2 linked regions of the Oharaeibacter diazotrophicus genome follow. The protein of the gene in region 1 interacts with the protein of each later gene in a pairwise test. Links are inferred from orthologs where the notes say so. Each region holds a gene or a part of one and is shown on either strand. Other genes may lie near its edges.

Region 1 (6,014 bases):
GCCGCCGCTTGGCGCCGGGGCCGGCGACCTCGTCCCAGACCTTCTCGGCGATGGCACGGTAGACCGCGGCGTGCGGGCCGGCGGGTTCGGTCGCCACCACCGGCAGGCCGGCGTCGGAGGTCTCGCGGATCTTCAGTTCCAGCGGCACCTCGCCGAGGAAGGGCACGCCGATGCGCTCGGCCTCGTGGCGGGCGCCGCCGTGCCCGAACACGTCGGAGCGGCCGCCGCAATGCGGGCAGAGGAAATAGCTCATGTTCTCGACGATGCCGAGCACCGGCACCTCGACCTTGCGGAACATCGCGACGCCGCGGCGGGCGTCGATCAGGGCGAGGTCCTGCGGCGTCGAGACGATCACCGCGCCGGCGAGCGGCACCTGCTGCGCCATGGTCAGCTGGGCGTCGCCGGTGCCGGGCGGCATGTCGACCACGAGCACGTCGAGTTCGCCCCAGGCGACCTCGCGCAGCATCTGGGTGATCGCCGAGACCACCATCGGGCCGCGCCAGATCATCGGCGTCTCCTCGTCGACGAGGAAGCCGATCGACATCACCTTCAGCCCGTAGTTCTCCATCGGCTTCAGCGTCTTGCCGCCGATCGCCTCGGGCCGGCCCGAGAGCTTCAGGAGGCGCGGCACCGAGGGGCCGTAGATGTCGGCGTCGAGAATGCCGACCTTCAGCCCGTTGGCGGAAAAGCCGAGTGCGAGGTTGACCGCGGTGGTCGACTTGCCGACGCCGCCCTTGCCCGAGGCGACCGCGACGATCGCCTTCACGCCGGCCACCGCCGGCTTCTGCGGCTGGCCGCCGCCGTGGGCATGGGGATGGGCGTGGGAGTGTCCGTGGCCCTGCTGCGGTGCGCGCGCCGGCGGGGCGGCGGCGGCGCGCGAGCCGGGCGCGACCTCGGCGGTGAGCGCCACCATGGCGCGCTCGACGCCCGGCAGCGCCTTCACGCGCGCCTCGATCTCGGCCCGCAGCGGCTCGAAGGCCTTGGCGCGGTCGGCCGGCACGGTGAGCGAGAACATCACCCGTCCGTCCGAGACGAACACGTCGGACACCATGCCCGCCGACACGACGTCGGAGCCGGTGCCCGGCGCCGCGATCTGGCGCAGCGTGGCGATGACGTGATCCTTGAGCGCGGCGGACATGGGGGAGGCTCCGGCGGACGGGCGTGGCGTGCCCGTTACCTAAGGCCCCCGCCCGTGCCGGTCAACGCGGACCGGTCGACGCGGGACCGGCCGGCGATCCCGGGGACGGCGCGCGGCCGCCCCCGGGTTCGATTCGTGGGCGCGGCTCAGCCGCCGGTCGGCACCGTGCCGGTGATGGTGTACTGGCCGAGGCTGCCGTAGTCGGAGTAGCCGGTGCCCGTCACCGAACCGGTGCCGATGCCCTCGATCTTGAGGAAGTAGGTGCCGGCGGTGACGCGCGCGCTCAGGGTGGCGTTGGTGTTGGCGGCCGGGGCCGAGGCCACGACGGCCGCCCCGATGGCGTTGCCGTTCGCCCGGTAGAGCGTGGCGCGGATGTCGAGGTCGGCGTTGCGCAGCGACTGGGCGCGGAAGGTGTCGCGCCACGCCGGCGTCACCACCAGCGACACGGTCCCCGCCGCCGGCACCGACAGCTTGAACACGTCGACGTCGGCGCGGGTGCCGATGACGCCGCGGTTCACCTTGGACAGCGGATTGAACGGGTCGCTCTCGGGGGTCTTCGAGGTGATCTTGCCGGACACCACCGACAGGGCCGTCGCGGTCGGGCCGGTGTTGCCGTGGTCGTCCCTGGCCGCCGACAGCTTGCCGGTGATGATCGCGATGTCGTCTTCCTGGTTGTTGGCGCCGGAATACTCGCCCTTGCTCCACTGCGAGACGTTGACGTAGTAGCCGACGCCCATGATCGGCGCCCACGAGACCAGACCGGAGCCGTGGCCCGAATAGTAGCCGACGCTCGACGTGCCGTCGTGGGAGAGGCCGAGGTTGTGGCCGAGTTCGTGCGAGCCGGCCTCGATCATGTTCTTGGCGCCCGGCACGCCCTCGGGGAACACCAGCGCCGGCTGGTAGTACTTGAAGTCGCTGAGGCCCCAGACGTCGACGTAGGCGACGCCGCCGACCGACGAGCCGTAGATGTAGTTGCCGTTGGCGTCGAGCCGCGGCGAGAACAGCACGTGGCCGACGTTCGGCCCGAAGGACGCCGGCTTCTCGGTGGTCACGTCGACGTCGAACGGCGCGTAGTCCTCCGACATGCCCGCCCACACCTCGGCGATCGTGGCGATCTCGGAGGCGTTGAAGGTCGTGGTGTCCGCGTCCTCGCTGTAGGGCTTCATCTTGAAGCTCGAGACCGAGGAGTTCCAGATCGTGCCGGTGACGGTGGCGCCCCGGAAGTTCAGGTAGACCTTGCGCGAGGCGCCCGGCTTGCTGTGCAGCTTGAAGGCGTTGGCGGCGGTGATCGTGTAGTTGGCCTTCGCTGCGGCGGCGGCCTCGGTGCCCGACGCCGGCGCGGCGGTCTCGTGCGCGGGATCGCCGGCGACCGGATCGGCGTAGAACAGGTGGCCGGTGCGATCGACGCGCAGCGTGGCGGCGTCCTCGGCCGGGAAGCCGAGCTTCTGCAGTCGGGCGATCGCGGCCGCGCGCGGGCCGACCGGCAGACGCTCGAGGTCGGTGCGCAGCGGGCTCGCGGCCGGCAGGTCGGCGACCGCCAGCGGCGCGCCGGCGGCGAAATAGGTGCCGTCGGCGGCCACGGCGGGCAGGACGGCGAAGGCGGTGCTGGCCGCGAGGGCCGCCACGATCGAACGATGCATTCGGAAACTCTCCTCCGGTAATGACTCGACGATACTCGCTGCGAAGCGTTCGGGCTAGGCGCGTCGCGGCCCGAACGAGCCGCGGCCGACCCGAAACGGGGGCGATGGTGAACGATCGTCGTCCGCAGCTTGCCGCGCCCGGTCCGCCCGACTAGCCTTTCCGCCCCTGACGGAGGATCCCGGCCATGGCGCACGACGGAGACGCGGTCGTCGGCTGCATTCTCGCCGGCGGCCGTTCGAGCCGCTTCGGCGGCGGCGACAAGTGCCTCGCGATGCTCGGCGGCGTCAGCCTGCTCGACCGGGTCGCCGCCACGCTCGCCCCGCAGGTCGGCGCGATGGTGCTGAGCGCCAACGGCGATCCCGCCCGATTCGCCCGCCACGGCCTGCCGGTGCTGCCGGACGGCGTCGGCGACTTCGCCGGCCCGCTCGCCGGCCTCCTCGCCGCGCTCGACTTCGCCGCCACCGAGCGGCCGGACGCCGCCTTCGTCGCCACCGTCGCCGCCGACACGCCCTTCTTCCCCGACGTCCTCGTCGACGCCCTGCTCGACGAGGCGGCCGGGCGGAACACGGTCGCGGTGGCGGCGTCCGAATCGGGGCGCCAGCCGGTGTTCGCGCTGGTGCCGGTCGCGCTCCGCGAGGATCTGCGCGCCTTCCTCGCCGCCGGCGCGACGCTGAAGGTCGGCGCCTTCCTCGACCGCCACGCCCCCGCGGTGGTGCGCTTCCCGCCGCTCCGGCTCGGCGACGTCCTCGTCGACCCCTTCTTCAACGTCAACACGACCGCCGACCTCGACGCCGCGCGCACCGTCGCGGCGCTCATCGATTCGGCACGCACGGAATGAAGGCGGGTTCGCTCGCGCTTCGCCATTGCATCCGGCGAGCCGATCGGATGAGATGTTCCGAATGCGGACGGAACGCCGAGGAGGGGCCGGACCGGACGCAGTTCGTCAGGGGACTCGTGGCCGCACGAGGCCGCGCCGCCGCCGGCAACGATCCGGACCACATCGGCGCGCGGCCCTTCCACAGAGGGGTATCATGAAGGCTTTCAAGACGTTCGCTCTCGCCGTCTCGTTCGTCGCGCTCGCCGTCGGCGGTGCCGCCGCGAAGGACTGGACCAAGATCCGCATCGGCACGGAGGGCGCCTACCCCCCGTTCAACTACGTGGACACCGACGGCAAGGTGAAGGGCTTCGACGTCGACATCGCCCTCGCGCTCTGCGAGGAGATGAAGGCCGAGTGCGAGGTCGTCACCCAGGACTGGGACGGCATCATCCCCGCCCTCGTCGCCGGCAAGTTCGACGCCATCGTCGCGTCGATGTCGATCACCGACGAGCGCAAGAAGACCGTCGACTTCACCGACAAGTACTACAACACCCCGCCGGCGATCGCCGCGCCGAAGGACACCGACATCAAGGGCGTCACCGCCGCCGACCTCGCCGGCAAGACCATCGGCGTCCAGGGCTCGACCACCCATTCGGCCTATTCCGAGGCGACCTACAAGGACAGCGAGGTCAAGATCTATCCGACCTCCGACGAATACAAGCTCGACCTCGCCAACGGCCGCCTCGACGCGGTCAACGACGACATCGTCGTGCTCCAGGAGTGGCTGAAGACCGAGCCGGGCGCCTGCTGCAAGATCGTCGGCACCATCACGCCGGTGGTCTCGATCCACGGCCCGGGCGCCGGCATCGCCGTGCGCAAGGAGGACACCGACCTGCGCGACAAGCTCAGCGCGGCGATCAAGGCGATCCGCGCCAACGGCAAGTACGCCGAGATCAACAAGAAGTACTTCGACTTCGACGTCTACGGCGGCGAGTGACGCCCCCCGCACCGGGCCGGCTTCGGCCGGCCCGGTGCGCGCACCCATCCGCCGCTGTCGACGCCGGGTCCGCCGCGCCGCCGTCCGGGCCGCGCCGGGCCACCCGCCAAGGGTGATCCATGGAGTATCATCTCCAGCTGCTTTCCTTCGGCGACGCCGGCTGGGGCGACGAGATCGCCCGTGGCGTGTTCGTCACCGTCTCGCTCGCCGCCTGCACGCTGCCGCTCGGCCTCGTCTTCGGCTTCTTCATCGCGCTGGCGAAGAACTCGTCCGAGCCGACGCTGCGGCTCGCCGCCGACATCTACACCACCATCTTCCGCGGTCTGCCCGAGCTCTTGACGCTGTTCGTGATCTACTACGGCGGCCAGATCGCGCTGTCGGCGGCGACGCGCGCGCTGTTCGGCGAGCCGCTTGAGGTCAACAGCTTCCTCGCCGGCATGATCGCGCTGGCGCTGGTGTTCTCGTCCTACGCCAGCGAGGTGTTCCTCTCGGCCTTCCGCGGCATTCCCGCCGGCCAGTACGAGGGGGCCGGCGCGCTCGGCCTGTCACGCGCCGCCACCATGCGGCTGGTGATCCTGCCGCAGCTGATCCGGCTGGCGCTGCCGGGCCTGTCGAACCTCTGGCTGATCCTGCTCAAGGACACTTCGCTGGTCTCGGTGATCGGCCTCGCCGACCTCCTGCGCAACACCAACATCGCCGTCGGCGTCACCAAGCAGGCCTTCTTCTTCTTCTTCGTGGCCTGCATGATCTACCTCGTGCTGTCGATCGTCTCCTCGATCGGGATCGGCCGCGTCTCCGCCTGGGCCGAGCGCGGCCAGGGGGCGGCGCGATGAGCGCGCCGGCCGGAACCGTCGCGGCGGCCGCGCCGCCGCCGCCGGTGCGCAAGGTCACCCGCGCCCGCGTCGTCGGCACGGTGCTGCTGGCGGCCTGGGGCCTGTTCTTCCTCGGTCTCGCCGCGCTGCTGGTCGAGGGCTACGATCCCGAGATGGTGTCGCGCCACCTGCCGCGCATCCTGTCGGGCGTCTGGGTGACGGTGCAACTCGTCGTGCTGGCGATCGGCATCGGCGCGGCGATCTCGCTGCCGGTGGCGGCGGGGCGGCTGTCGGAGAACCCGGTCCTCGGCGCGCTCGCCTTCGGCTACTCCTATTTCTTCCGCGGCACGCCGCTCTTGGCGCAGACCTTCGTGGTCTACTACGGCGCCGGCTCCTTCGCGGCCGAGCTGAAGTCGGTCGGCCTCTGGTGGTTCTTCCGCGACGCCTTCAACTGCGCCGTCTTCACCTTCGCGCTCAACACCGCTGCCTATCAGGCCGAGATCCTCGCGGGCGCGATCCGTTCGGTGCCGTCCGGCCAGTGGCAGGCCGCGGCCGCGCTCGGCCTGCACCGCGGGGTGACGCTGCGCAAGGTGATCCTGCCGCAGGCGC
Region 2 (5,956 bases), 1.3 Mb from region 1 along the record:
ACGCCGACCGCTGGATCGTCGAGGTCGACGGCGTTCCGGCGGGCCGGCTGATCCTGATCGCGGCCGGCGAGGAGCTGCGCGTCGTCGACGTCGGCCTGCTGCCGGCCTTTCGCGGCCGCGGCATCGGCGCGGCGCTGATCGACTTCGCGGCCGGGGAGGCGGGCGCGCGCGGCCTCGCCCGCATCGGGCTCCACGTCGAGCCGAACAACCCCGCCCGCCGCCTGTACCTGCGCCTCGGCTTCGTCTCGCAGGGGCTCGCCGGCGCCTACGAGAAGATGGAGTTGCCGCTGCCGGAATCGGGCGTCCGAGGGACGGACCGGCCGGCACCCTAGGATGCAGGGCGGGTCGACATGCGCCGACTCGTTTCGGCGGTCGTGCGCATCTACGGTGGCGTTCCGGCCGTTGGGAGGATGCCGCGTGCCGCGCCGTCGTGCCGGTGTCGTCTCCGGATGTCACGTCGCAGGACCGCGCGCCTCCGGTCGTCGCGTCAGTTGAACACCGCCTCGTAGCGGAAGCCGCCGCCGGGGCGCGGGCCGACGCAGACCAGGAACAGGCCGGCGATCCCAGCCAGCGGCGGTTCGAGGGCGCGGAGGGCCTGCGGCCGCATCGGCCGGCCGGGCTCGCCGGCGAAGACCAGGGCGAAACCGGTCGCGCGTCCGGGCATGCTCGCGGCCCGCAGCGGCTCGGCCGAAACCAGCGTCATCGGTTCGCCGTTGACCATGAACCGGGTACCCACCTCGGCACGGATGGCGTCAAGGTCCGGATACGCGGTTGTGTCGGCCGTCTCGCTCGTGTCGGTCATGACGCGCGGTGCTCCCCGTCCCGTCGCTCCGGTACGGGCTCTCACATGGATTGAACCGGAACGGGATCGCTCGCGCAAGGGGCGTGGTGGCGCGCATCGCCGGCGGCATCGGCGGCGCCGCGCCTCGACGCGAGGATCGCGCCGGCGCTGGCGAGCGTCAGAGCCGGACGACGTCGACGGTGTCGCCGCCGGCGGCGGCCGGGGCGTGCGGCGGGCGGACGATCAGGGCGTTCGAGGCGGCGAGCACCGAGATCACCGAGGAGTCCTGCAGCGAGGCCGGCGTGGCGACGAGGCGGCCGCCGTCGACCGCGAGCGTCGCGCGGAGATAGTCCTGGCGGTGGTCGTTGGCCCGGAGCGGGGTGCCGAGCACGGCCGGCTCGAGCCGGGGCAGGGGATCGGTCTCGCCCTGGAGGGCGCGCAGCAGCGGGGCGAGGAACAGCACGGCGCCGACGTGGCTCGACACCGGATTGCCGGGCAGTCCGAGCGCGTGGACTGCGCCGCGCCGGCCGAGCATCAGCGGCTTGCCCGGCCGCATCGCCAGCTTCTGCACGTCGAAGGCGACGCCCTCGGCGGCGAGCGCCGGCCCGGTCAGGTCGTGGTCGCCGACCGAGGCGCCGCCAAGCAGCACGATGACGTCGGCGCCGGCGTCGAGACCGGCGCGGATGCGGCCGCGGATGGCGTCGAGGTCGTCAGGGGCGATGCCGAGGGCGATCGGCTCGCCGCCGAGTTCGCGCACCATCGCGGCGATGGCGATCTGGTTGGAAGCGACGATGCGGTCGGGCCCGACAGGCTCGGTGCCGGGGGCGACCAGCTCGTCGCCGGTGGCGAGCACGGCCACCCGCGGCGCCCGGCGCACCGGCAGCACACCGTGGTTCATCGCCGCGGCGAGGCCGAGGGCGCGGGCGTCGAGCCGGCGGCCTGCGGGGAGCAGCACGTGGCCCTCGGCGAAGTCGAGGCCGGCGGGGCGGACGTTGCGGCCGGGCGCGGTCGCGGCGGTCAGGGTGACGCGGTCGCCGTCGCGGGCGGTGTCCTCCTGGATCACCACGGTGTCGGCGCCGTCCGGCAGCGGCGCGCCGGTGAAGATGCGCGCGGCCTCGCCGGGACCGACCGGGCGCGGCAGGCCGCGGCCGGCGGCGGCTTCGCCGATCACCGCGAGCACCGAGCCGGCGCCGGCGTCGGCGCCGCGGACGGCGTAGCCGTCCATGGCCGAGGCGGCGAAGGGCGGCTGGGTGCGGCGGGCGGCGAGATCTTGCGCCAGCACACGGCCGGCGGCGGCCTCGATCGATACGGTCTCGACCGCGAGCGGCACGACCGACCCGAGCAGGCGGGACTGGGCTTCGGCGACGGACGTCAACGCCATGGCGGCGATCCTCTCGTGAAAGGGCGGTGTCGCGCGATCGGCGACGTGTCAGTCGGCGGCGGACCAGTCGCCGGACTTGCCGCCGGCCTTGGCGAGCAGGCGGATACCCTCGATCCGCATGCCCTTCTCGACCGCCTTGGCCATGTCGTAGATGGTGAGGCATGCGATCGAGGCGGCGGTCAGCGCCTCCATTTCGACGCCGGTGCGGCCCGGCACGCGCACCGTGGCCGTTACGACGAGGCCCGGCAGCGCGGCGTCGGCGGCGATGTCGACCTTCACTTTGGTGATCGCGAGCGGATGGCAGAGCGGGATCAGCTCGTGGGTGCGCTTGGCGGCCATGATGCCGGCGATGCGCGCGGTAGCGATCACGTCGCCCTTCGGCACGTCGCCGGCGACGATCAGCGCCAGCGTCTCCGGGCGCATGACGACGCGCCCCTCGGCGACGGCGGTGCGGTCGGTGACGGCCTTGTCGCCGACGTCCACCATGGTGGCGGCGCCGGTGTCGTCGAGATGGGTGAGCCGATCGGTCACGGGTTCCTCCACGGCGACGCCCCCCACGCGTCCCTTGCGGGCGTTCGTCCCGCGGCGCATAGCATCGCCGCCGGGAGGGAACAACATGAAGCTCGACGACGCCTCCGCCGCGGCGGACTTCCTCTACGATCTCTGGAGCCGGCAGGCGCGCTGCGACGCCATCCCCGAGCCCGTGCGCCCGGCGAGCCGCGCCGACGGTTACGCGATCCAGGCGCGCCTGGAGGGCCGTTCGGCCGGCCCGCGGATCGGCTGGAAGATCGCCGCCACCAGCCTCGCCGGCCAGCGCCACATCGCCGTCGACGGCCCGCTCGCCGGCCGTCTGTTCGCCGGGCGCGCGTTCCCCTCCGGGGCCGAGCTGGCCTTCGGCGACAACCTGATGGCCGTCGCCGAGCCGGAGTTCTGCTTCCGCGTGGGGCGGACGCTGGAGCCGCGGGCGGAACCCTACACGGTCGACGAGGTGATGGCGGCGGTGGCGGCGCTGCACCTGGCGATCGAGGTGCCGGACAGCCGTTACCGCGACTTCACCAAGGTCGGCGCCGCCCAGCTGATCGCGGACGACGCCTGCGCCCACGAATTCGTGCTCGGCCCCGAGGCGCCGGCGCTCTGGCGCGACGTCGACCTCTCCGCCCACCGCGTGTTCGGCACCGTAAATGGGCGGCCGCCGCGCGAGGGCATCGGCGCCAACGTGCTCGGCGATCCCAGGCTCGCGCTGACGTGGCTGGCCAACGAACTCTCCGGCCTCGGCATCCCGCTCGCGGCCGGCGAAGTGGTGACGACCGGCACCTGCATGGTCCCGCTCGAGGTCGGACCCGGTGACGCCGTGACCGCCGACTTCGGGGTGTTCGGGACGGTCTCCGTCTCGTTCCGCTGAAGCGGCGCCTGCAGCCTTTCCGAAGCCGCAAGATCCTCGGAAAAGATGCGGATCGATGCAATTGTTGGCATCGGCGCAAGCGCGAATTCAGATCTCGATGGGAATGATTGTCCTCAGCGATCGTTGTCCGCTCTGCGCGGCGTCGTGAGCCGCGCGCGACGATCCGCCGGGGGTAGAGAATGATCCTGAAGAAGTTCGCCGTCGCCGCCGTCGTCATCGCCGCCACGTCGGGTGCCGCGCTCGCCGGGGACGGCGGTGGTCAGTCGAGGGGCAAGGCCTATGCCGCCGGGCCGATCCCGCTGGTGGCGGCCGACGAGATCGTCGTCGGCATCGTCAACACCTGCGGCACCGACGCGACCTACACCGTGGTCGGCCGCAACGCCGCCGACGGTACCGACTTCGCCACCGCCGAGGGCACGGTCGCCTCGAACCGCGGCGTCCAGGTCGCGCTGGCGAGCGCCGAAGAGTCCGACGTCCAGGCCGTCGTGGCGCTGGCGGTGTCCTGTGCCGGCAAGCGCTCGACCAAGCCGCTGGTCAGCCTGTTCCTCGCCGACGGCACCACCCATCTGCCGCGCCTCGCCCTGACGCTGAGCGAGAAGTGATCCCCGGCCCGCCGCAACGGTGGGCTGACCCGTGATACGGGCGGCGGCCCGACCGCCGCCGGCCGTGGTGTCGCGTAAGCGTTGCGTCGCGTAGAGTGGTGAACGGGCGCGGGGCCGGACGGCACCCGCGCCCTTCGCGTTTCGGGGAAAGCGTCAGAGGCCCAACAGCTCCCGCGTCGCCGCGGCGACGTCGGGCTTGCGCATCAGGCTCTCGCCGACGAGGAAGCTGCGGACGCCGACGGCGGCGAGGCGGTCGAGGTCGGCGGTGACGCCGAGACCGGACTCGCCGACGCAGATGCGGCCGGCCGGCACCATCGGCGCCAGCGCCTCGGTAGTCTCGAGGCGGGTCTCGAAGGTCCGGAGGTTGCGGTTGTTGATGCCGACCAGGGGTGAGGCGAGCCTCAGCGCGCGCTCCATCTCGGGCTCGTCGTGCACCTCGATCAGCACGTCCATGCCGAGCGCGAAGGCGGTGTCCTCGAGCGCCTTGGCGGTGTCGTCGTCGACGGCGGCGAGGATGATCAGGATGCAGTCGGCGCCCCAGGCCCGGGCCTCGAAGACCTGGTAGGGCACGTAGAGAAAGTCCTTGCGCAGCGCCGGCAGCGGCACCGCGGCGCGGGCGGCGCCGAGATAGGCGGGATCGCCCTGGAAGGACGGGCCGTCGGTCAGTACCGACAGGCAGGTTGCGCCGCCGGCCTCGTAGGCGCGGGCGAGGGCGGGCGGATCGAAGTCGGCGCGGATCAGGCCCTTGGACGGGCTCGCCTTCTTGATCTCGGCGATCAGGGCGTAGCGGCCGTCGGCGAGCGTGCGCTCGATCGCGGCGCGGAAGCCGCGCGGCGGCGGCTGGTCGGCGGCGCGGGCGCGGATCTCGGCGAGCGGGACGGCGGCCTCGGCGGCGGCGATCTCGCGGCGCTTGTAGGTCTCGATGGCGGCGAGGATGTCGGTCATGCGTCGTCCGCGTTGGTGAGGGCGACGAGGCGGTCGAGCTTGTCGAGCGCGCGGCCGTCGTCGATGGCCGCGGCGGCGGCGACGACGCCCTCGGCGAGGGTGGCGGCGCGGCCGGCCACCATCAGCGCGGCGCCGGCGTTCATCAGCACGGTGTCGCGGTAGGCGCCCGGGGCGCCCTCGAGCAGGCGGCGCAGCGCGACCGCGTTCTCCTCGGCGTTGCCGCCGGCGACCGCGCCGGGCGGATGGATCGGCAGGCCGGCGTCCTCCGGCGAGATCTCGAAGCTGACCACCTCGCCGCCCTCGAGACGCGAGACGTGGGTGCGGCCGGCGCAGGTGATCTCGTCCATGCCGTCGGAGCCGTGCACCACCAGCGCGGCCTCGGAGCCGAGGGTGCCGAGCACCCGGGCGATCGGCTCGACCCAGGCGCGCGCGAACACGCCGACCAGCTGGCGGCGCACGCCCGCCGGGTTCGACAGCGGTCCGAGCAGATTGAAGATGGTGCGGGTGCCGAGTTCGACCCGGCTCGGGCCGACGTGGCGCATGGCGGCGTGGTGGGCCGGCGCGAACATGAAGCCGACGCCGACCTCGGCGATCGCCCGGCCGATCGTCTCGGCCGGGACGTCGATCTTGACGCCGAGCGCCATCAGGACGTCGGCGGCGCCGGATTTCGACGACAGCGCGCGGTTGCCGTGCTTGGCGACCGGAACGCCGGCGGCGGCGGTGACGAAGGCCGAGGCGGTGGAGATGTTCAGGCTGCCGGTGGCGTCGCCGCCGGTGCCGACGATGTCGATCGCCTCGGCCGGGGCCTCGACCCGCAGCATCTTCGCCCGCATGGTCTCGACCGC

What was found.
Region 2: the proteins of mobA (region 1) and EDD54_RS06600 interact in binary tests that used the Escherichia coli proteins (3 or more experiments, as listed by UniProt). The link is inferred for Oharaeibacter diazotrophicus from one-to-one orthologs.

Annotation. Positions count from the first base shown.
Region 1 is NZ_SNXY01000006.1:44,889-50,902, forward strand. Bases 1,804-4,790 are described here. They hold mobA (molybdenum cofactor guanylyltransferase MobA), read left to right. Parts: upstream 1,804-2,963; coding sequence 2,964-3,617; downstream 3,618-4,790. Other genes in these bases: EDD54_RS00385 (zinc-dependent metalloprotease family protein), read right to left, coding at 1,804-2,778; EDD54_RS00395 (ABC transporter substrate-binding protein), read left to right, coding at 3,811-4,593; EDD54_RS00400 (ABC transporter permease), read left to right, coding at 4,713-4,790. Also shown: EDD54_RS00380 (Mrp/NBP35 family ATP-binding protein), read right to left, coding at 1-1,138; more of EDD54_RS00385, read right to left, coding at 1,285-1,803; more of EDD54_RS00400, read left to right, coding at 4,791-5,426; EDD54_RS00405 (ABC transporter permease), read left to right, coding at 5,423-6,014. UniProt on the Escherichia coli protein: Transfers a GMP moiety from GTP to Mo-molybdopterin (Mo-MPT) cofactor (Moco or molybdenum cofactor) to form Mo-molybdopterin guanine dinucleotide (Mo-MGD) cofactor.
Region 2 is NZ_SNXY01000006.1:1,391,929-1,397,884, reverse strand. Bases 62-2,990 are described here. They hold EDD54_RS06600 (molybdopterin molybdotransferase MoeA), read right to left. Parts: upstream 2,163-2,990; coding sequence 960-2,162; downstream 62-959. Other genes in these bases: EDD54_RS06590 (2-keto-4-pentenoate hydratase), read left to right, coding at 2,779-2,990; moaC (cyclic pyranopterin monophosphate synthase MoaC), read right to left, coding at 2,211-2,693; EDD54_RS06605 (DUF6916 family protein), read right to left, coding at 488-802; EDD54_RS06610 (GNAT family N-acetyltransferase), read left to right, coding at 62-332. Also shown: more of EDD54_RS06610, read left to right, coding at 1-61; more of EDD54_RS06590, read left to right, coding at 2,991-3,564; EDD54_RS06585 (hypothetical protein), read left to right, coding at 3,744-4,166; indole-3-glycerol phosphate synthase TrpC, read right to left, coding at 4,320-5,111; trpD (anthranilate phosphoribosyltransferase), read right to left, coding at 5,108-5,956. UniProt on the Escherichia coli protein: Catalyzes the insertion of molybdate into adenylated molybdopterin with the concomitant release of AMP.